DNA from 3 places in the Kitasatospora sp. NPDC008115 genome. Region 1 is predicted to be linked to each of the others. Evidence: riboswitches for the same ligand, from Rfam matches in the RefSeq annotation. Region 1 holds a riboswitch; each other region holds the start of a gene.
The links. Region 1 has a riboswitch for cobalamin ahead of ACFZBX_RS20040 (hypothetical protein). Riboswitches for the same ligand answer to the same signal wherever they lie in the genome.
Positions count from the first base shown of each region.

Region 2: it holds a riboswitch for cobalamin, as region 1 does, so the genes downstream of both, ACFZBX_RS29540 (cobalamin biosynthesis protein) here and ACFZBX_RS20040 (hypothetical protein) in region 1, are expected to answer to the same signal.
Region 3: it holds a riboswitch for cobalamin, as region 1 does, so the genes downstream of both, ACFZBX_RS16570 (HoxN/HupN/NixA family nickel/cobalt transporter) here and ACFZBX_RS20040 (hypothetical protein) in region 1, are expected to answer to the same signal.

Region 1 is NZ_JBIBHU010000015.1:50,130-57,099, reverse strand. Features, by position in the region: gene ACFZBX_RS20050 (ATP-grasp domain-containing protein) at 1-1,038, opposite strand, end outside; gene ACFZBX_RS20045 (cysteine synthase family protein) at 1,035-2,057, opposite strand; gene ACFZBX_RS20040 (hypothetical protein) at 2,054-2,953, opposite strand; cobalamin riboswitch at 3,178-3,335, opposite strand; gene ACFZBX_RS20035 (ferric reductase-like transmembrane domain-containing protein) at 3,619-4,605, shown strand; cobalamin riboswitch at 4,719-4,847, shown strand; gene ACFZBX_RS20030 ((2Fe-2S) ferredoxin domain-containing protein) at 4,978-5,379, shown strand; gene ACFZBX_RS20025 (excalibur calcium-binding domain-containing protein) at 5,630-6,322, shown strand; gene ACFZBX_RS20020 (hypothetical protein) at 6,406-6,693, opposite strand; gene ACFZBX_RS20015 (universal stress protein) at 6,732-6,970, opposite strand, start outside.
Region 2 is NZ_JBIBHU010000028.1:48,172-55,141, reverse strand. Features, by position in the region: gene ACFZBX_RS29555 (CDP-alcohol phosphatidyltransferase family protein) at 1-604, shown strand, start outside; gene ACFZBX_RS29550 (hypothetical protein) at 683-2,008, opposite strand; gene ACFZBX_RS29545 (alpha/beta hydrolase family protein) at 2,388-3,503, opposite strand; cobalamin riboswitch at 3,671-3,883, shown strand; gene ACFZBX_RS29540 (cobalamin biosynthesis protein) at 3,917-4,903, shown strand; gene ACFZBX_RS29535 (cobyric acid synthase) at 4,900-6,441, shown strand; gene ACFZBX_RS29530 (putative cobaltochelatase) at 6,434-6,970, shown strand, end outside.
Region 3 is NZ_JBIBHU010000011.1:186,305-193,274, reverse strand. Features, by position in the region: gene ACFZBX_RS16575 (M24 family metallopeptidase) at 1-916, opposite strand, end outside; gene ACFZBX_RS16570 (HoxN/HupN/NixA family nickel/cobalt transporter) at 997-2,118, opposite strand; cobalamin riboswitch at 2,148-2,341, opposite strand; gene ACFZBX_RS16565 (ArsR/SmtB family transcription factor) at 2,424-2,798, shown strand; gene ACFZBX_RS16560 (hypothetical protein) at 2,851-4,536, shown strand; gene ACFZBX_RS16555 (hypothetical protein) at 4,542-4,709, opposite strand; gene ACFZBX_RS16550 (Fpg/Nei family DNA glycosylase) at 4,774-5,604, opposite strand; gene ACFZBX_RS16545 (AAA family ATPase) at 5,697-6,587, opposite strand; gene aroQ (type II 3-dehydroquinate dehydratase) at 6,712-6,970, opposite strand, start outside.

The sequences.
Region 1 (6,970 bases):
CAGCCGTTCCAGCCCGGCGACGCCGGTGAACACCCCGGGCGCGGCGGGGTAGCCGAGGACGAAGGCGACGGCCGGGCCGCCGGGCGGTTCGGCGTCCATCAGGGCGGGGCGGCGGCCGAGCGCGGCCTCGACCAGCGCCTCGTACACGTTGACGCCGAGCGCGCGGCACAGGCCTTCGCCGACCAGTGCGCCGCCGATCCGCGGGTTGATCTCGACGATCTCCGGGCCGTCGGCGGTCAGCACGAACTCCACGTGCGCGAAGCGGTCGGTGTAGCCGACGGCGGCGAGGACGTCGCCGAGCCACCGCTCCAGCGCGGCCCGGCGCGGCTCCGGGAACGCCACCGGGAACGCCGTGATCTCCTCCCGGAAGTACGGCTCGGGGGACATCAGCCGGCTGGAGACGCCCAGCAGCCTGGTCCGGCCGTCCCAGCCGAGCGTCTCGGCGCTGTACACCGGCCCGGCGAAGTACGGTTCGGCGAACAGCCGGCCGCGGAACTCCCGCCCGGCGGCCTCGGCGAGGACGGCGTCCAGCTCCGCCGGGTCGCGCACCAGCCAGACGTTCTGGCTGCCGGTGCCCGCGGTGTCCTTGAGGACGGCGGGCAGGCCGGGCTCCTTGAGGAGTGCCTCCGCCGCCTCCGGGCCGGCCCCGGTGACCGGTACCGCCCGGCCGCGGGTCAGCCCGGCCTCGTACAGCCGGCGGCGCACCGCCGACTTGTCCCGGGTCAGCCGCAGGACGGCCGGGTCGAGGCCGGGCAGGCCGAGGCGTTCGGCGAGTTCGGAGGCGACCAGCGTCCAGGTGTCGGTGGAGCTGATCAGGCCGCGCGGCCCGGGGGAGCGCTGCAGCAGCGCGGCGAGCCCGTCCACGTCGAAGGTGTCGGTCTCCACGACGTCCAGTGCGTCCGCCGGCAGCCGCTCCAACTCGTAGGTGTAGTAGGAGCGGTCGCGGGTGAGCAGGGTCAGCCGTTCGCCGAGCGCGTCGGCGGCCCGCACCAGGTGGCCGAGGCCGAAGGTGAGCGATTCCAGGCAGACGATGCTCATGCCGCCCGCTCCTCGGGGTGCGGCGGGCACGCGGTGCGCCGCCAGGCCATCGTGGACCAGGGCATGGACATCTCCTCGGGGGCGGAGACCTCGACCGGTTTCAACGCGGCCGGGTCGGGGGCTTCGGCGTGCCGGGCGAAGACGCGCTCGACGTAGCGGTGGCCGGTGTCGGCACCGATCACCAGGTGCAGCCGGTCGGGGTGGCGGCGCGCCTCGTAGGTCGCGGCCAGGTAGCCGGCGCCGGTGGAAAGCCCGGCGAAGACGGCGTGGTCGCGCAGCAGGGCGACGGTGCCCGCCATGGCGTGGGTGAAGTCCAGCCAGTGGATGCCGTCGTAGAGGTGGTGGCGGACGTTGTCGAAGACGATGGAGGAACCGATCCCGGCGATGATCGCCTCCGGGTCGTGGTGCCGCTGGCTGCCGAAGGTGACGCTGCCGAAGGGCTGTACCCCGACCAGCCGCACCGACGGGTCGGAGGCGCGCAGCCGGGTCGCCACCCCGCCGGTCGAGGCGCCGGAGCCGACGCCGCCGACGACGGTCAGCGCGGCGCCGGGGAAGGCGGCCGTGATCCGGTCGGCGACCTCGTGGTAGCCGAGGTAGTGGACGTCGTCGTGGTACTGCCGCATCCAGTGCCAGTCCGGGTGTTCGGCGAGCAGTTCGCGTACCCGCCGCACCCGCAGTTCCTGGTCCAGCTTGAGGTCCCGGGACGGCACGACCTGCTCCACGGTGGCGCCGAGGATCTCCAACTGGGCGCGGGTGGTGGCGTCGACGGTGGTGGACGCGACGATGTGGCAGCGCATGCGGTGCCGGTGGCAGGCGAGCGCCAGCGCGTAGGCGTAGATGCCGCTGGAGCTGTCCACCAGGGTCTGCCCGGGGCGGACGGTGCCGCGCTCCAGCAGGTGGCGGACGGCGGCGAGCGCCGAGTAGATCTTCATCGACTCGAACCGGACCAGCACGAGGCCGTCGGTGAGCCGGACGAGATCGGGGACCTTCAGGGCGTCGGCGATGTGGGGGTGGATCACCTGTAGCCTCCTTGGGCGAAGGAACACTGGTGGCCGAGCGAGTGGAAGAACGCGGACAGGTCCGACTTGAGCGCGGCGTCCGGGCGTTCGGGGAGCAGGTAGCCGATCAGGCAACCGGTGTGGGCGACGAAGATCCCGTCGGCGCCGAACTCCTCGCGGTGGGCGAGCAGCGCGTCGAACGTCCCTTTGGGGAGCACCAGTTGGGAGAGCGCGGCGCTGGCCGTGGCCGTCCGCGCGACGGCGGCCGGGTCGCCCGCGGCGAAGCCCGTCAGCAGGTCGGTCAGGCAGCGCCGGTACTCCTCGCCGTGCCGCCGGTAGTGCCCGAGCAGCAGGTCGGTGACGGCGGCGGTGTCCACCGTCCCGGGCTCGGTGATGTACGCGGTGTGGAAGCCGATGCCGGTGCCCAGCCGCCGCACCACCCGGTGCCGGCCGCTCAGGTGCAGGGCGAACTCGTCGAGGAAGACGCTGTCGGCCCGTTCGATCTCGCGCAGCACGGCGAGCACCACCCCGGTGTCGTACGGCAGCGCGAAGATCCGGAACAGACAGCGCAGCGTCGCCACGATGTCGGCGGTCGAACTCGCCATGCCCACCCCGATGGTGAGCTCGGAGTGCACGCACCAGCGGCCCGGCGGCAGGGTCAGCCCGAAGCGCTCCAGGAACAGCCGGGCGGCCGTCGCGGCCTTCGCCCCGAGCGGCAGCGGGTCCGGCGGGTCCGTCCCCGGGGTGAAGTGCACCCAGGAGTGGCGGTCGACGGGGAACGACACCACCGCGATGTCGGGGCGGGGACCGGCGTGCAGCGGTCCCTGGTAGAGCTCGCCCAGGGTGCCGTGGCAGACACCGGAGAGCGTGCCGCCCGGCGGTGGGGCGGGCCGGGCCCCTCCGGTGGGGGTCACCATCGCGCCGCCCGTGCCGCCGGTGGGCGGGCCGGTCGGCGCCCGGTGCGGGCGGGCGGAACTCGCGCGGTCACGGGCACGTCCTTCTCCTCGTTCCGAGCCCCGTGTCATGACCCGGAGGAGGAGGGCACGGCGTGTCGTCGCACGCCGCGCAGCCGTCCGTACCGCCGACCCAGTCCACGAGGTCACCGTGCACAGCCCGCACGTGGGGGTGCGGGCGCAGCGGCAGGTCTTCGGACTCGTGGGCCGGTGCGCCGAAGGACCGGCGCACACCTACCGGCCGTCGCTTCCCGGGCCGGGGCGGAGCCAGGCCCAGTGCTGATGACGGCTTTCGTTCCCACTCACCGCTGCGGGACAGTCCCGGTTTCCCACCGGGTTCCCTCTTGCGTCGCGCCGCCGAAGTCCGGTCGGTCGGGAGGCGCGAACCGGCTGCGGTCATGAGCATACGGGGGCTCGCGCTCCGGTGGCAGGGCGCGTGCGGGCGGTTGTCCGAATGCGGTCGGTCCGCGGGCCGGGGCGTCGGGGCGCTGCGACGGAAGGGCCGCCGGTCCACGTGCCACTCTGGCCGGATACGGGCTCGGCAAGCCGGAAGCCCTCCGCCACACTTGTTCGACCCATCGTCTGCTGTACACCGTCAAAAGGTGTCCCGCCGTTCCGGAAGGTCCACGATGCTGCCTGAGACGACGTCGGGGGACGACGCTCCGGACGCCCCGCCCGCCGCCGGGAGGCGGCCCGCCGAACGCGTCGCCCTGCGCGCCGACCTGCGGGCCGCGCTGCCCGACGCGGGCGCGGCGGTCGGCGTCACCGCGGCGGTGTTCGTGCTGCTGTACGTCCGGATGGACGCCGGAACCTCGGCGACGGTGGCGGTCATGCCGTTCATGGACGACTCGCGCACGTACTGGATGTACCTGCTGAGCCAGGCGTTCGGCTGGTCGGGACTGCTGTGGGCCTGGGGGACGGTGGTACTGGGGCTGCTGCTGTCCGGTCCGCGGCCCGCCCGGCTGCCGGTCGCCCGGCAGACCCTGGAGTGCTGGCACCGCACGACGAGCCTGACCACGACGGCCCTGATGTTCGCGCACGCGCTGCTGTTCGCGGCCGAACTCGTGCGCTACGAGGCCGAGTCGGCGTGGGGCGACCGGCTCTGGTCGGGGTTCGCCGACAGCTTCGTGCCCGGCTGGTACGACTCCGGTACCGGCCGGACCGCCATCCCGCTCGGGCAGGGCGCGCTCTACCTGGCCGTGCCGCTCGGCCTGCTGTTCTACGTGCGGCACCGGATCGGGCCGAACACCTGGCGCCGGCTGCACCGCTTCGTGGTCGTCGTCTACGTGCTGAGCGTCTGGCACACCCTGCTCTACGGGACCAACGTGTGGTTCGGCGAGTGGCCGCGCACGGTCCTGTGGCTGCTGCAGGTACCGCTCGCCGTCCTGCTGTTGGTCCGGCTGCTGCGGCCGGCCCGGCGGGCCGAGCGGTTGGGTGCGCCGGGGCGGGGCGGGGCCCGGTCGCTGCCGGCCTGGGTGGTGCGGGCGCTCGGACGGGTGGCGGTGGCGGCCGTCGTGGTCGCCCTGATCGCGGTGGCGGCGTCCGGCCACGACGGCGGGCGGGCCCGTCCGCCGGCTCCGCCGGCCTCGGTCGGTCAGGCCGGCGGCACCGGCTGACCCGCCGTCCGCGGGAGTACCGCCGGCCGCACGGGTGCCGCCGGCCGGTCCGGAGGTGGGCTGGGCGAGCGGCCGCTCCGATGGGATGATGATCGGCGACAGGGCGACGGCGGAACGAGGAAGCCGGTGGAAATCCGGCGCGGTCCCGCCACTGTGACCGGCGAGCGGATCCCGCACGGGCCACTGCCCCCGCAAGGGGCGGGAAGGCCGGGACGAGCAGCGACCCGGGAGCCAGGAGACTCACGGCGTCGCCTCCTCGTTGGAGCCCGGGGCGGATCTCCCCGGAGAGAGGGGTGGTTCGGCGTGCCCGACCTCATGGACCTCGGAAGGCCCGAAGCCGTCGGCGGAGCCCTCGCCGGTACGGGAGTCGGCATGGGAGCCGTCACGGGCGGTGAGGCGGCGGAACCGCCCGGCGCGGTGCCCTGCCGGGTGGTGGTCTGCCGGGACTGCTGCTGCGGCACGGTCAAGGTGGCCGGCGCGGACCACGCGGCGCAGACGGCGCGACTGCGCGAGGTCGCCCCGGTGGGGATCTCCGCCTGCCTGGACGTGTGCGAGCAGGCGAACGTGATCGTGGTCCGGCCGTCCGCCGGAGGCCGGGCGGCCGGCGGACGGCCGGTCTGGCTGGGCCTGGTCAACGACCCGGCCGCGACGGAGGCGGTTGCCGACTGGATCCGGGCGGGCGGGCCCGGGGTGGCCCCGCGCCCGCCGCTGCTGGATCGTCACGTCTTCCCCGCACCGGGCCGGCCGGCCGGCCGGGTTTCCGGCGCCGGGTGACGGGTGACGGGCCCGGCCCGGCGCCACTTCTGTGGCGAAGCCGTGGCACTGCGCCCCGAGGCGTCCGCCGGGCCCGCGCGGCCGGTTCGAACACATCGGCGACCGGGTCGCCGGAAGGGGTGAACGCCGCTGGGGACGGTCCATGGCAGTGGTCATCGGCGTCCGGTCCGGGCGGATACGATCATCGTTCTCCGGACCGCCCGGGCCTTGTGCGGCGGTCAGATCTTCCGACGACCCGAGGACCTTACGCGTGCACCCGAACCCGCAGCCGCCCACCCCACCGCAGCCGCGAACCACCGGCAACCGGCTGGTCCGGATCGCCCTGTTGATCCTGCTCCCGCCGGTCGCCGCCGTGCTGCTGTGGCGGTCGCGGCGGGTGCACGTCGCCCTCAAGGTGCTGCTCACCGTGTGGTGCGTGTTCATGTCCTTCTTCTGGCTCGGGGCGATCCTCGGCCCGGCCGAGAAGGACCCGGCGGCGCCGGTGGCCACCGTCACCACGCCCGCGCCCACCGACTCGCCCACTCCGACTCCGACTCCCACCGAGTCGGCCTCGGCCACCCCGACCGAGAGCCCGAGCGCCGTCCCCACGCCTGAGGCGGTCACCGCCGTCCCGACGCCGCCCCCCGTTCAGCCGCCCGTCCAGACCCCCGTTCCCGCTCCGGTCACGACTTCCGCCGCGCCCGCGCCCGTCCCGGCGCCGGACCGCACCACCCCGCCCGTGCCGACGGCGCCTCAGGTCCGGCCTGCCGAACCCCCGGTGGCGACCGTCCCCGCGCCGCCGCGGACCACCCCCGCCGCCGAGCCGACCCCCGAACGCCCGGCGGCCTCCTACCGGAACTGTGACGAGGCGAAGGCCGCCGGCGCCGCCCCGCTCCACCGCGGCGACCCCGGCTACCGCTCGGCGCTCGACCGCGACGGCGACGGAATCGCCTGCGAGAAGTAGCCGCTGTCGGGCCGTCCGCCGACGGCGGACGGCCCGAACATCAAGCCTGACGGTCAGTCGGAGACCTTCCCTTGCGGACCCGTTCAGTACACGGCGGGCCGGACGGGCCGGTCGGTGGGCCGGTGGGCACTCAGGAGCTGCGCGCCCCCGCGGGTGAGCAGTCCGACGTCGGTGCCCACCGCGATGAACCGGCAGCCCGCCGCCCTGGCGATCTCCGCGAGCCGCTCACTGCCGGCCAGGGTCCCCACCGGCTTGCCCGCGTGGTGCGCGCGCTCGACCACGTGCCGGAAGGCCGCGAGCACCTCGTCGTGCGCCGGCTCGCCGAGGCGGCCGGTCCCGGCGAACCCGCTGGTGCCGCCGCTCCCGTCCACGCTCCCGGCGTGCAGGGCCGGGGCCTGCCCGGCGGCGCTCAGGCGTGCGGGACGACGGCGACCGGGCAGCCGATGTGGTGGACGGCGGCGTGTGCGGTCGGGCCCAGGTGCGTACCGAGCGGCCACCGCCGGGCGGGCCGGCCCACGATCACCAGCCCGGCCGTCGCCGAGGCCTCGACCAGGGCGGCGGGCGGCGGGGCGTGCACCAGGACGGTGGTCGCCTCGACCTTCGGGTAGCGGTCGCGCCAGGTGGCCAGCAGGGCGTCCATGCCGTCCC
Region 2 (6,970 bases), on a different contig from region 1:
GATGTGCGACCTGTTCGACGGGCTGGTGGCGCGCAAGCTGCGCTCCTCCGCGCTCGGGGCCGAGCTCGACAACCTGGCCGACCTGATCAGCTTCGGCATCGCGCCGGCCTACTTCGTCGCGGTCTGGGGCATGGTCTCGCCCGGCTCCAACAGCCGGCTCTCCGCGCTGATCGCGCTGACCGTGCTGCTGGCGGTGGTGCTGCGGCTCGCCCGCTTCTCCGCCGTGAAGATGCGGCCGGGGGTGTTCCAGGGCATGCCCTGCCCGATGGGCGCCATGACGGTGATCGCCATCGTGCTGCTCGACCCGCCGTTCCTGCCCGGTCTGCTCGCCATCTTCGGCGCGGCGTACCTCATGGTCAGCCGGATCGAGTACCCGAAGCCGCAGGGTCTGCTGGCCACCGCGACGCTCTGCTGGATCGTCGTCTCGATCGGCTGCCTGGCGGCCTGGGCGACCGGTCTGCCGGGCGGCGACAACCTGCTGCACATCGGCGCGTTCGCGCAGATCGCGCTCGCCGCGATGGCGCCGCTGCTGGTCATCCGCCGCAAGGTGGGGCAGAAGGTCGGCGACGTCCGGGCGCGCCGCGCGGAGTCGCGGATCGGCTGACGTCCCTCCTCGGGCATGCGGAAGGGCCCGGTTCCCCTCGGGGAGCCGGGCCCTTCCGCATGCGGTGCGCGCGGGCGGCTACGCGCCGCCGCGGTGGACGCTGAAGGCCGAGCGGCGGGCCGCGCGGGCCACGCCCGGGTCCGGGTGGACGCCGGAGACGGCGGTCAGCACCGAGGCCGCCCGCGGGTGCCCGGACTGCCGGGCCCGGGCGAACAGCCGCACCGGGTCGCCGGCCGAGGCGCCCTCGACGTGGCCGACGAGCAGTTCCGTTTCACCGTGGTCGAGCACGGCCGCGGCGGTGTCCACCCAGAGCCAGGCGGCGTCCTCCGCGCCCAGCACATCGGCCGGGGAGACCCCCTCGTCCGAGCGCTCGGCCAGCCAGAGCAGCGCGTAGGGGCGCAGCACCGCCTCGTCGACGACGGCCCGGACGGCCTGCTCGGCGGTCACGCCGGCCACCCGCAGCGCCTCGAAGGCCAGGCCGCGCACCAGCGCGTCCTCGCCCTGCGCGGCCTCCAGCAGCTCGGCCACCGCCCGGTCGGCCGGGCGGGCGGCCAGCCAGGCCCGGTACTCGGCGCGGGCCGGTCCGGGCGAGTAGTCGGCGCAGGCGCTGAGCAGCTCCAGGGCGCTCTGCTCGATGTGGCCGGCGGCGGTCTGCGCGACGGTGCAGATCTCCTCCAGCTTGGCCCGCACCGCCCAGTGCCCGAGCGGGGAGAGCTCGGCCGCGTTGTCCCGGCGGGCCAGCGCGCCGACGGCGGCCAGGCCGTCCAGCATCCAGTCCAGGACGGCGGCGACGTCGGCGGGCGCGGCCGGGGTGTCGATCTGCGGCTCGCGGCAGGTGCCGCGGACGGCGGAGACGGCGGAGGCCGCGTGCGGGACGGGCGAGAGGCCGAAGGCACCCTCGCCGCCGCCGACCCGGCGCTCGTCCAGGCCGCGCCTGAGCAGCTCCAGCAGCTCGACGTCGGCCACCGGGCCGTCCACCAGGTGGAGGAAGGAGAGCAGCTGCGGCGCCTGGTCGACGGCCTGCCCGGCGAGCACCGCGAAGACGCCGCGCAGGGCGGCGGGCGGCACCGGGGCGAGCAGCGTCCAGGCGTCGAACAGGGCCGACCAGCCGCGGACCACCGCCTCGTCGTCGTGCTCCCAGGCGTGCAGGCGCCAGCCGGGGCCGGCACCGCCGTCCCGGGCCTCGACCAGGCCGACCAGCAGGGCCTGGCCCCACGCCTTGGCGGCGGCGCCCACCGTCATGGCGAGGGCGCGGCCGGCGGCGCGGGCGTCGTCGGGGAGCAGCTCGCCGCGCTTGTCGACCTCGTCGAGATCGCCGGCCCAGCGGGCGATCCGGACGGCGTCGACCAGCATGCGGCGGGCCAGCGGGGCGAGTTCGGCGGGGGCCGGGAAGCCCTCCGGCACGGGGACCCGGCCACGGCCGGGTGCGGGGGCGGGGCCTCGTCGGCGGGGTACGCCCGGGGCCCCCGGCCTGGCGCCGGCGGGGCGGTGGGCCGTTCCGGGGAGACGGGTCACCGTCGCACCGGTACCGATCGTCGGCGGGAGCGGGGCATCACGGTCGCGCGGATTCCGAGACGTCACGTCGAGCAGTCTTCCCCTTGTACCGGCCATCTGTCACATCCGGTTGTCCGCGCGGGGCGGGCGGAGGGCGCGGGGGCTCGACAAGATCGGGCAACAGAGGCCAAACCGGCTGGCTTGATCTTTGTGGCGGGTCCATGCCAGGTGGAACCGGGTGTGCCGCGCGTTCCGGACGCGACGGGGGTGAGTGCCGGGCGGGAGGGGGTCAGCAGAACGGGGTGAGCCAGCGGCGCAGGGTCTCGGCGTAGCGGTCCGGGGCGGTGTTCCAGAGAGCCGCGTGGTCACCCCCGGGGAAGGCCTGGAGGTTGACGACGTCCGGGCGGCGGTGGGCGAGGCGCTCGGCGGCGGCGAACGGGGCCACCGGGTCGTCGGGGCCGTGCAGCACCAGGGTGGGCACCCGCAGGTCGGTGCCCTCGGCGAGGCGGGCGAAGTCGGCCAGATCCACGCCGGTGCGGCCCTGGGCGGCGAGCGCGCCGAGTTCGGCGGCCGCGCCCCGGAAGCCGGAGCGGGCCGCGCCCCGGCGGGCGGTGGCCGGCCAGTCCAGCACCGGCGAGTCCAGGACCAGGCTGCTGATCGAGGAGGCGAGGTCCGAGCGGGCGGCGGTGTGCAGGGCCATCGTGGCGCCGAGCGACCAGCCGTAGAGGACGACCCGGCCCGCGCCGGCCTCCAGGGCGGTGCGCACCGCCGCCTCGACGTCGCGCCACTCCGCCTCGCCGAAGTGGCCGAGGCCGTCCGGGGAGGCCGGGGCGCCCGCGTCGCCGCGGTAGGTGACGGCCAGGGCGGGCAGGCCGAGGCGCTGCAGCTCCGGCAGGACCGGCAGGGTCTGCGCCCGGTCGGCGTCGGGGCCGTGCACCAGGACCACCCAGGTGCCGCGCTTGCCGTCCAGGCGCCAGGCGGGCATCGCGCCCAGCTCGCCCTCGACGGCGGTGTCGGCGAACGGCAGGCCGAGCGCCCGGGCCGGGTCGCCGAGGTGGACGCGCGGGGTGAAGCGGACCTCGGTACCGGGGGTGAGGGTGCCGCGGTCGGCGCGCACCAGGCGCCGGGTGACGTCCTTCTCGTCGAGCTCCAGGACCTCCTCGACCACCGCGTGGCCGTCCTCGCCCCACTCGACGGCCCAGCGGCCCGGGCGCTCGCTCACCGCGGTGCGGGTGAAGGTGGCCCGACCGGCGCCGAGGCCGCGCACCAGCACCGGGCCGGTCCGGGCGCGGTCCCTCCCGGCCGGACGGACCATCCGCTCGGACGCCCTGCGGCCGATCACCAGGACGGCGGCCCCGGTGCCGACGGCGGCGGCCGCCACGGTGGCCGCGATTCCCCAACGCATACTCGCTCCCCGCTGCTCGGTGTCCGGCCCGGTGTCTGGACCCACCCCTCAGTCCACTCGCGCGGGCGGGGGGAAGCCAGCAGGACACGGCCGTCCGGGTAGTTCCGGGAGGAAAGTCACACAGGTCCGCCGGGGTGGCCCGGCGTGTGACCAACACCCTCCACGACCTCGGTTGACTCCCGGTTCGGGCCCGTGATGGGATCCTTCAGCCAATACGGAGGCATGCAGAGGAAGCCGGTGCGAGTCCGGCGCGGTCCCGCCACTGTCACCGGGGAGCACGACCGGAACACGCCACGGCGGGCCGTCAGAAGCCGCTGGAAGGCCCGGATCGCGCGTACGACCCGGAAGCCAGGAGACTCTCGCCCCCGGTTCGTCGATCCAGGGCGCGGACCCTGAGTGAGGACACGCACGCGATGCTGCGCCCTGCCGTGCGCCCGCTGGGCCGGGCCGCCGCCTTCGGCGCCGGCGCCGTCGCCGGCTACCTGGCCGACGCCCGGTTCGCCGACCCGCGCCGCGGCCACCCGGTGGCCGGCTTCGGCTCCGCCGCCGGCCGGCTGGAGCGCCTCCTGTGGCGCGACCACCGGGCCGCCGGCACCGCCTTCACCGCCCTGGCCGTGGGCACCGTCGCGGCCGGCGCGCTCGCCGCCGACCGGCTGCTGGCCCGCCGTCCGCTCGGCCGGGCCGCCCTCGCCGCCGCCGCGACCTGGACCGTGCTCGGCGGCACCTCGCTGACCCGGGAGGCCCGCACCATCGGCCGCTCGCTGACGGCGGGCGATCTGACGGCGGCCCGGGAGCGGCTGCCGCACCTGTGCGGGCGCGACCCGAGCGCACTGGACGAGCGGCAGCTGGCCCGCGCGGTCGTCGAGTCGGTGGCCGAGAACACCGCCGACGCCGTGGTCAACGCCCTGGTCTGGGGCGGCGTCGCCGGCACGCCCGGCCTGCTGGCGTTCCGCGCGGTGAACACCCTGGACGCGATGGTCGGTCACCGCTCCCCCCGCTACGCCCGGTTCGGCTGGGCCTCGGCGCGGCTGGACGACCTGGCGGGCTGGCCGGGCGCGCGGCTGACCGCGCTGCTGACGGTCGCCGCCGCCCCCGAACCGCGCACCGCCTGGCGGGTCTGGCGGCGCGACGGCTCGGCGCACCCCAGCCCGAACGCCGGTCAGGCCGAGTCGGCCTTCGCGGGCGCGGTGGGCGTGCGCCTGGGCGGGACGCTGCGGTATGGCGCGAGGGTGGAGCACCGTCCCGTGCTGGGCGGGGAGCTGCGGCCGGTCGGGGTGGACGACATCGAACGCGCCTGTGTGCTCTCCCGGCGGGTGAGCGCGCTGGCCCTGGGTACGACCGTCGCCGGGCACCTGCTGCTCCGGGCGGCGCTGATCAGGAATCGGAGGGGTGGGGCATGAGCAAGGCGCTGCTGGTCGCCGGGACGACCTCGGACGCCGGCAAGAGCGTGGTCACCGCGGGCATCTGCCGCTGGCTGGCCCGGCAGGGTGTCGCGGTCGCGCCGTTCAAGGCGCAGAACATGTCGCTGAACTCCTTCGTCACCGCCGACGGCGCCGAGATCGGCCGCGCGCAGGCGATGCAGGCACAGGCGGCCCGGGTGGAGCCGGAGGCGGCGATGAACCCGGTGCTGCTCAAGCCCGGAGCCGACGGTCGCAGCCAGGTGGTGCTGCTGGGCCGGCCGGTCGCCGAGGTCGGCGCGCTGGACTACCGCGAGCGCAAGCCGGTGCTGCTGGAGCGCGCCCTGGAGTGCCTGGCGGACCTGCGCCGGCGCTTCGACGTGGTGGTCTGCGAGGGCGCGGGATCGCCCGCCGAGATCAACCTGCGCGACCGCGACATCGCCAACATGGGCCTGGCCACCGCCGCCGGGCTGCCGGTCGTCGTGGTCGGCGACATCGACCGGGGCGGCGTCTTCGCGGCGATGTACGGGACGCTGGCGCTGCTGTCGGCGGAGGACCAGCGGCACGTGGCGGGCTGGTTCGTCAACAAGTTCCGCGGCGACGCGCGGCTGCTCGCCCCCGGCCTGGAGATGCTGCGCGAGCTGACCGGCCGTCCGGTGCTCGGCACCCTGCCGATGCTGCCGGACCTGTGGCTGGACGCCGAGGACTCGCTCGACCTGTCCACCGTCGTCGACCGGACCGCCGCGCGCGGCCCGCTCGGCGCGGACGTGCTGCGGGTGGCGGTGCTGCGCCTCCCCCGGCTGTCCAACTTCACCGACCTGGACGCGCTCGCCCAGGAGCCCGGCGTGCTGGTCCGCTGGGCCACCCGCCCGGAGGAGTTGGCCGACGCCGACCTCGTCGTGCTGCCCGGCACCCGGGCCACCGTCGCGGACCTCGCCTGGCTGCGCGAACGCGGCCTGGAACCGGTGCTCAAGGCGCGGGCGGCGGCCGGGCGGCCGCTGCTCGGCGTCTGCGGCGGCTACCAGATGCTGGCGCACTCGATCGTCGACGAGGTCGAGTCGAAGGCGGGATCGGTGGACGGCCTCGGGCTGCTGCCGACCCGGGTGCGGTTCGGCGCGGAGAAGGTGCTCGGCCGGCCCGTCGGCGAGGCGTTCGGGGAGCGGGTCGAGGGCTACGAGATCCACCACGGCGTCGTCACGGTGGAGGGCGGCGACGCGTTCATCTCTGATGACAATGGACACAGCCTGGACGGCTGCCGGGCGGGCCAGGTGTGGGGAACCACCTGGCACGGCGCGCTGGAGAACGACGGCTTCCGGCGCGCCCTGCTGCGGGAGGTCGCGGCGGCCGCCGGCCGGGCGTTCGTCCCCGCGCCGGACACCTCGTTCGCGGCCGCACGGGAGGCCCGGCTGGACCGGCTGGGCGAACTGATCGAGGAGCACGCGGACACCGACGCGTTGTGGAAGCTGATCGAGGGCGGGGTACCGGCGGCCGGATCGCTGCCGTTCCTGGCGCCCGGGGCCCCTGGGAGCATGCATGAGTGACGTCCGTTATCCGTTCACCGCGATCGTCGGCATGGCCGACCTGCGGCTCGGCCTGCTGCTGAACGCCGTCTCCCCGGCGGTCGGCGGGGTGCTGGTGCGCGGCGAGAAGGGCACCGCCAAGTCGACCATGGTGCGGGCGCTGGCCGGGCTGCTGCCGTCCATCACCGCCGTCGACGGCTGCCGCTTCGCCTGCGACCCGGCGGCGCCGGACCCGCAGTGCCCGGACGGCGCGCACGCCAGAGCGCCGGGCTCCGCGCGCCCGGCCCGGCTGGTCGAACTGCCGGTCGGCGTGTCCGAGGACCGGATCGTCGGCTCGCTGGACCTGGAGCGGGCGCTCGCCGAGGGCGTCAAGGCGTACGAGCCGGGCCTGCTCGCCCAGGCGCACCGCGGCGTGCTCTACATCGACGAGGTGAACCTGCTCCAGGACCACGTGGTGGACCTGCTGCTGGACGCCGCCGCGATGGGCCGCTCCTACGTCGAGCGCGAGGGCGTCTCGGTGCGCCACGCGGCGCGCTTCCTGCTGGTGGGC
Region 3 (6,970 bases), on a different contig from region 1:
GGATCTCCAGCCCGATGCCGTGGCCGACCGGGTGCGGCGAGCTCTCGGTGTGACCGGCGGCCCGGAGGATGTCCCGCGCGGCCTGGTCGGGCACGCACTGTTCGACCCCCGGCCCGAGCGCCTCCCGCCCGGCCCGCTGGGCGCGGAAGACCAGCCGGTGCAGCTCCACCTGCCAGGGCGCGGGGGCCGCCCCGATCACGAAGGTCCGGGCGGTGGAGACCCCGTAGCCGCGGTAGCGCGCGCCGAGCACCACGGTCAGGAAGTCGCCCTCCTCCACCCGCCGGTCGGTGGGCTGGTGCGCCTGCTGGCCGGAGTGGCTGCCGGTGCCGACCGACACCGGGAAGGCCGCCCGGTCCGCGCCGTGGTCGATCATCCGGCGCTCCAGCTCCATCGCCAGGTGCCGTTCGGTGCGGCCGACCAGGATCGACTCCAGCAGTTCGCCGAGCGCCTGGTCGGCGATCTCGGCGGCGATCCGCAGGTCGGCGATCTCGTGCTCGTCCTTGACCACCCGCAGCCGCTCGACCGCCTGGCCGACGTCCGCCAGCCGCACCCCCTCGGCCAGCCCGGCCACCGCCCGGTGCCGGGTGACCGTCAGGTCGTGCTCCTCCACCGCGAGCCCGGCCGCCCCCAGCCGCGCCACGGCGGAGGCGGCGGCCAGCGCGGTGTCCGTCCCGGCCGCCACCGGCAGCCGGGTGACGTCGGGGGCGATCAGGTGCTCCCCGGTGTCGTCCGGCGGCAGGTCGTCCGGCAGCGCCAGCACTGCCCGGTCCCGGGTCAGCAGCAGCGTCGCCCCGCACGGCGGACACCCGGTGAGGTACCGCACGTTCGCCGCCCGGGTGATCAGCGCCGCGTCGGCCCCGGACGCACCGCAGTGCTCCCGCAACCGCTCCCGGCGGCCCGCGTACGCATCAGCCATGCGTCGAGCCTACGAACCCGCCCCCCGATCCGCCCGCCGAACGCCCCCACCCGGGCCGCCGCACCGGCCCGGGTCGGCCGCTACCGGGCGCCGCCGGTGGGCCCGGGGGTCCACTTCTTCTCCACGCCGGCCAGGCGCCAGTAGGCGATGGCGGCGGCCCAGACGACCACGAAGAGGCCGACGATCGCGTAGCCGACGTTGTCCAGGGAGATCTCGGCGATCCAGCCGGTCACCGGGTCGGTGAGGTCGAGCTTCTCATGGAGGACGCCGACCAGTTCGATGGTGCCGATGATGAAGGCGACCGCGATGGACAGGCCGGTGATGGTCAGGTTGTAGTACACCTTGCGGACCGGGTTGGAGAACGCCCACTGGTAGGCGAAGTTCATGAAGGTGCCGTCCAGGGTGTCGAACAGGCTCATGCCGGCCGCGAACAGCAGCGGCAGGCAGACGATCGCGTACCAGGGCAGGCCGGAGGCGGCGCCGGAGCCCGCCATCACCATCAGGGTGACCTCGGTCGCGGTGTCGAAGCCCAGGCCCAGCACCATGCCGACCGGGAACATCTGGCCGGGCCGGGTGATCGAGCGGGTGACCCGGTTCAGGACGCGGGCCAGCAGGCCGCGGGAGTTCAGGTGCTCCTCCAGTTCGGCCTCGTCGAACCGGCCGGCCCGCATCGAGCGGAACACCCGGAGGATGCCGAACAGCGCGGCCAGGTTGAGCGCGCCGATCAGGTAGAGGAAGACACCGGAGGCCGAGGTGCCGACCACGCCCAGCCACTGGTGGGTGGTGGACTCGTCGTCCATCAGGGTGTTGGCCAACTGGGCGCCGCCCGCCACCAGGGCGGCCATCAGCACCACCATCGAGGAGTGGCCGAGGGCGAACCAGAAGCCCACCGAGACGGGGCGCTTGCCGTCCGCCATCAGCTTGCGCGTGGTGTTGTCGATCACCGCGATGTGGTCGGCGTCGAAGGCGTGCCGCATGCCGAGGGTGTAGGCGGTGATGCCCAGGCCCACCCCGAAGACCTGGGTGCCCACCGCGTACTCCTCCGGCGCGACCAGGAAGATCAGCGTGCCGAACGCCACCACGTGCATGGCGAGGATCACGGCCATCAGCCCGGCGGTGCGGACGGTGTCCTCACGGCGCCAGCGGAAGGCGGGCAGGGGGGCGGGCGGCGCCGCGGCGGCGGCGGTTTCGGGCAGGGTCATGCGGATCACGCTCCAGCACCTCGTGGAATGACTTCGTGAGATGCCGCGGCCGGTCTCCTGGCTGACGGGGCTCCCGTACCCGCCTTCCCAAGCGCGCGAGGCGCCCAGTGGCGTCGTGGGTACGGACACTCTCCCCCGATCACAGTGGCGAGGGCCGCTCCGGACTGGGACCCCTGAGGGTCCGTCACCGGTCTTCCCGAGCACCACGGCGGGGAACACCGTAGGGGCCCGGGGCGACCCATGCAAGGCTGCGCACCTACGCAGGTGTTCAGGATCACAACCTCCCGCCTGCCAGAATGGGGCGTATGCATCTCGTACCGGCCGACCGCGCGGGCCACCGCACCATCGACGGCCACCGGGTCTGCGAGGCCATCGCCGCGATCGGGGACACCTCCCACGTCCGCACCTGGGCCGACCGGTTCGCCCTACTCGCCGATCCCGGCAGGCTCGCCCTCCTGCTCGCCCTGCACCGCACCGGCCCGCTCGCCGTCACCGACCTCGCCGTCGCCACCGGCATGCGCGACCCCGCCGTCTCACAGGCCCTGCGCCTGCTCCGGACAGCCGGAGTGGTGGCCGGCGAGAAGGAGGGGCGCGTGGTGCGCTACCGGCTCGTGGACGCCACCCTGCGCCCCCTGCTCGACCAGTGCGCCGGTGACGCGCCCGCCGTGGCAGCCGGCTGACCCCCCGTCCGAACACCGCGCCCGCCCGGGACCCGTTCAGTACGATCATGGTGTGCTGAACCGCCGCCGGCTCCGGACCCGGCCCGACGACGACCGCTGGAACACCCGGCCCGTCCGGGCCCGCGTCCTCGCGGTGGCCCGCACCCTCACCTCCGCCACCCGGGTCCTGGACGTCCTCACCCTGCTGCGCGAGCAGGACGGCATAGGCATCGCCGTCACCATCAACCCCGGCTCCGCGTTCGCCGCCGGACTCGACGACTACCTCCGCGCCCAGCCCGGCCTCACCGTGCTGCCCTGGCGCGACGCCGTCCGCCGGCCGTTCGACCTCGCCGTCGCCTGCGCCGTCCACGCCTCGATGCACCGACTGCGCGCACCCCTGGTCGTCCTGCCGCACGGCGCCGGCTACAACCGCCTGGTCCCCGAGTCCACCGGCGACACGGTGACCGCCGCCGGCCTCTCCCGGCGCGAACTCACCCACCGCGGACGGGTCTTCCCCGCCGTCATCGGCCTCTCCCACCGCGAACAGTTCGAACGCCTGCGGGCCGCCTGCCCCGAGGCGCTGCCCCGCGCCCGCGAGGTCGGCGACCCCTGCTTCGACCGGATGCTCGCCGGCCTCGCCGCCCGCGACGGCTACCGGGCCGCCCTCGGCGCCGTCGACGGCCGCCGCCTCGTCGTGGTCAACTCCACCTGGAGCGAGCACTCGTTACTCGGCCGCCACCCCGGCCTGCCGCTGCGGCTGGTCGGACAACTGCCCGCCGACGAGTACACCGTCGCCGTCGTGCTGCACCCCAACGTCTGGGCCCGGCACGACCCGCGCGCCCTGCTCGCCGCCGCCGAACGCTCCGGCCTGCGGCTGGTCCCGCCGCACCAGGGCTGGCAGGCCGCCCTGATCGCCGCCGACTGCGTGATCGGCGACCACGGCTCGGTCACCTTCTACGGCGCCGCCCTCGAACGCCGCACCCTGCTGGTCGCCACCGGCGCCGCCGAACTCGACCCCCGCTCCCCCAGCTACGCCTTCGGCCAGGCCGCCCCGGCCCTCGACCCCGACGGCGACCTGCTCGCCCAGCTCGAACAGGCGATGGCCGGCCAGGACCCGGCCGCCCTGCGCCCGGTCACCGACCGCTCGCTCGGCCGGCGCGGCGAGTCCGCCCGGGTGCTGCGCGACCTCCTGCTCTCCTACCTGCCCGGCATCGAGGAACCGCCCGGCGACCCCCAGCCCCTGCCCTACCCCCGGCCCGTCCCGCTCGCCGCCGAACGGCCCACCGCCTACGACGTCGTCGCCACCGGGGAGGGCGCCGACGTCCACCTGCGCCGCTACCCCGTCGGCCCCGGCCACCACGCCCCGCGCGGGTTCCACGCGGTCGCCGCCGACGAGCCCCGCCTCGCCCTGCGGCACACCGCCGAGGTCCTGGCCCGCACCGAGACCGACGCCGAGCAGCCCGCCGAGCGCTGGCTCGCCGCCACCGCCGCCGAACTCCCCGGCCTCGCCGTCGCCGTGGCCGCCCTCGGCCCGGCCCGCCACCTGCTGCGGCTCCCCACCGGCCTGCTGCTGGAGGCGCACGCCGACCGCCCCTGGGGCGCCCCCGCGCCCCGCCTCGACCCGCTCCTGCTCGGCTCCGCCGTCGCCCACTGGCTGACCACCCCCGGCGCCCGGGCGGCCGACCTCACCCGGCACCCCCTCACCCTGCACACCGGCCCCCACCGCATCACGGCCGCCTTCACCGCCCGGCCGGACTGACCCGCTCAGTGCCCCCGCAACTCCCGCAGCCGGGAACGGTTGCGGTCGGCCGGCGCCGCGACCCCCAGCTCCTCCGCCGGCCGGGCGAACTCGTCCTCCCGGTTGACGAAGGCCCGGCGCGGCCCGCGGATCTGGCGCGGCACCAGGGCGGGCGTCCGGTGGATCTCCGTCATCCGCGTGCTCCCTCCGAACCGGCCGAGTGCCGGGCCCCAGCCTACGGCCGGAACTGATCCCGGATCACCTCGCGGCGTGCGGCGGTTGACAGGCCGGGCACCAGAAGAGGTTGCGGGAGGCGTGCTCCTCGGTGCGGATGTCGGTGGTGCAGATCAGGCAGGGCAGGCCGGCGCGGCGGTAGACGTACACCTCGCCGCCGTGGTCGTCGACGCGCGGCGGGCGGTTCATCGCCTCGGGGGTGTGCTCGGGGCGGACGGTGTCGATCCGGCCGGCGCCGACGCCCTCGCGCATCAGGGCGACCAGGTCCGCCCAGATCGCGTCCCACTCGGCGCGGCGCAGCGAGCGGCCGGGCAGCTGCGGGTCGATGCCGTGCCGGAACAGCACCTCGGCGCGGTAGACGTTGCCGACGCCCGCCAGCACCTTCTGGTCCATCAGCAGGGCGGCGATCGTCGTACGGCTGCCGGCTATCCGCCGCCAGGCGGCGTCCGGGTCGGCGTCGGCGCGCAGCGGGTCCGGGCCGAGGCGGGCGGCGACGGCGGCCTTCTCGGCGTCGGTGATCAGCGCGCAGGTGTTGGGACCGCGCAGGTCGGCGTAGTGCTCGTCGTTCTCCAGGCGCAGCCGGACCAGGCCGACCGGCTCGGGCACCGGTCCGTCGCCGGGTTCGCCGAAGGTGAAGCCGCCGTACAGGCCGAGGTGGACGTGCACCCAGACGTCCTCGCCGAAGCCGAGGAAGAGGTGCTTGCCGGTGGCCTCGGCCGCGATCAGCTCCTTCCCGTCGATCAGCTTGGCGCCGTCCGCGAAGCGGCCCTGCGGGCTGCTGGCACGGACCGGCCGGCCGCCGAAGGCGCGGTGGTTCTCGGCGGCGAGGCGGTGGATGATGTGGCCTTCCGGCACGGGCGCGGCTCCCCCGGTGGTTCGTTCAGGACCCGTCCATCATCGCAGCCGGCACTGACACTCCGGCCCGGCCGGCGGGGCGCCCGGGGGCCTCAGCGCACCGGGACGCCCATCAGCCGGGCCAGGATCACCCGGTCGAGTTCGGCGGCGGTGGCGGCCACGTCGAGGTGGGAGTTGTCGATGATCGGCAGCCCGGAGTTGTACCAGCCGGCCATCCGGCCGTGGATCCGGGCCACCTCCTCGTCACCGAGCCTCCGGTTGCCGCCGCGCCGGGCGTTGCGCCCGAGCACCGAGTCCAGGCTGGGCAGCAGCACCACCGGGATCATGCCGGGGCCGATGTGCCGCTTCCAGCCGCCGAGGCCGATGGCGGGGCGGTCGGGGAAGACGGCGTCGTCGATGATGCAGGAGATGCCGTTGGCGAGGTAGTTGCGGCAGGCGAAGCCACAGGTGCGGCGGGCCAGCCGGTACTGCGCCTCGGAGGCGTTGTTCCAGCCGGACTGCGGGTTGGCGAAGCCGGACTGCACCCATTCGCGGACGTCGTCGAGGCTGATGTGCGCGGTCGGGGTGGGGCGCCGCTCGGCCCAGAAGCGGGCGACGGTGGTCTTGCCGGCGCCGGCCGGGCCGATCAGCAGCACCGCGATCGGGCCGGCGGCGTGCTGCTGCGGCGGGCGGGCGGGCAGCTGGACGGGCGCGCCGGACGGCAGCAGGAAGTGGCCGGTGGACCCGGCGGGCACCGGCGCCACCGGGGCGGGCGCGGGGGCTGCGGGAGCCGGAGCGGGAGCGGCGGGCGGGCCCGGCGGGACGGCCGGCACCGGCACGGTCGGCGGCCCGGACGACGCGCCCGGAGCGGGCACGGCGGCAGCAGGCGCAACAGGACCGGCGGGCGCGGCAGGAGCCGGCGCGGACGCCGGGTACGCCGGTACCGGCGGAGCGACGGGACGCGGGGGAACGGGCCCTCCCCCGGTGTACTGCGTCACGGCCACCTCCCGACTTCCTTCAGCGGGACACTACACGCCGGTGCGGCGGTGGACACAGTCCGCCGCCGCACCCTCGCTGGTCACCGCCCACCGGCCACCGCCCCGGCGCCGCCCGGGCGCCGACGAGCCGTCAGCCCGCGGCGAGCCGGTCGGCCAGCGCGCGCAGTGCCAGCTCGTACGAGCCGATCCCGAACCCGGCGATCGTTCCGGAGGCCACCGCGGAGATCACCGAGGTGTGCCGGAAGGTCTCCCGGGCGTACGGGTTGGAGATGTGCACCTCGATCAGCGGCGCGGTGCGCTGCGAGGCGGCGTCCCGCATCGCGTACGAGTAGTGGGTGAACGCGCCCGGGTTGATCACCACCGGCACCCTGCCGTCGGCGGCCTCGTGC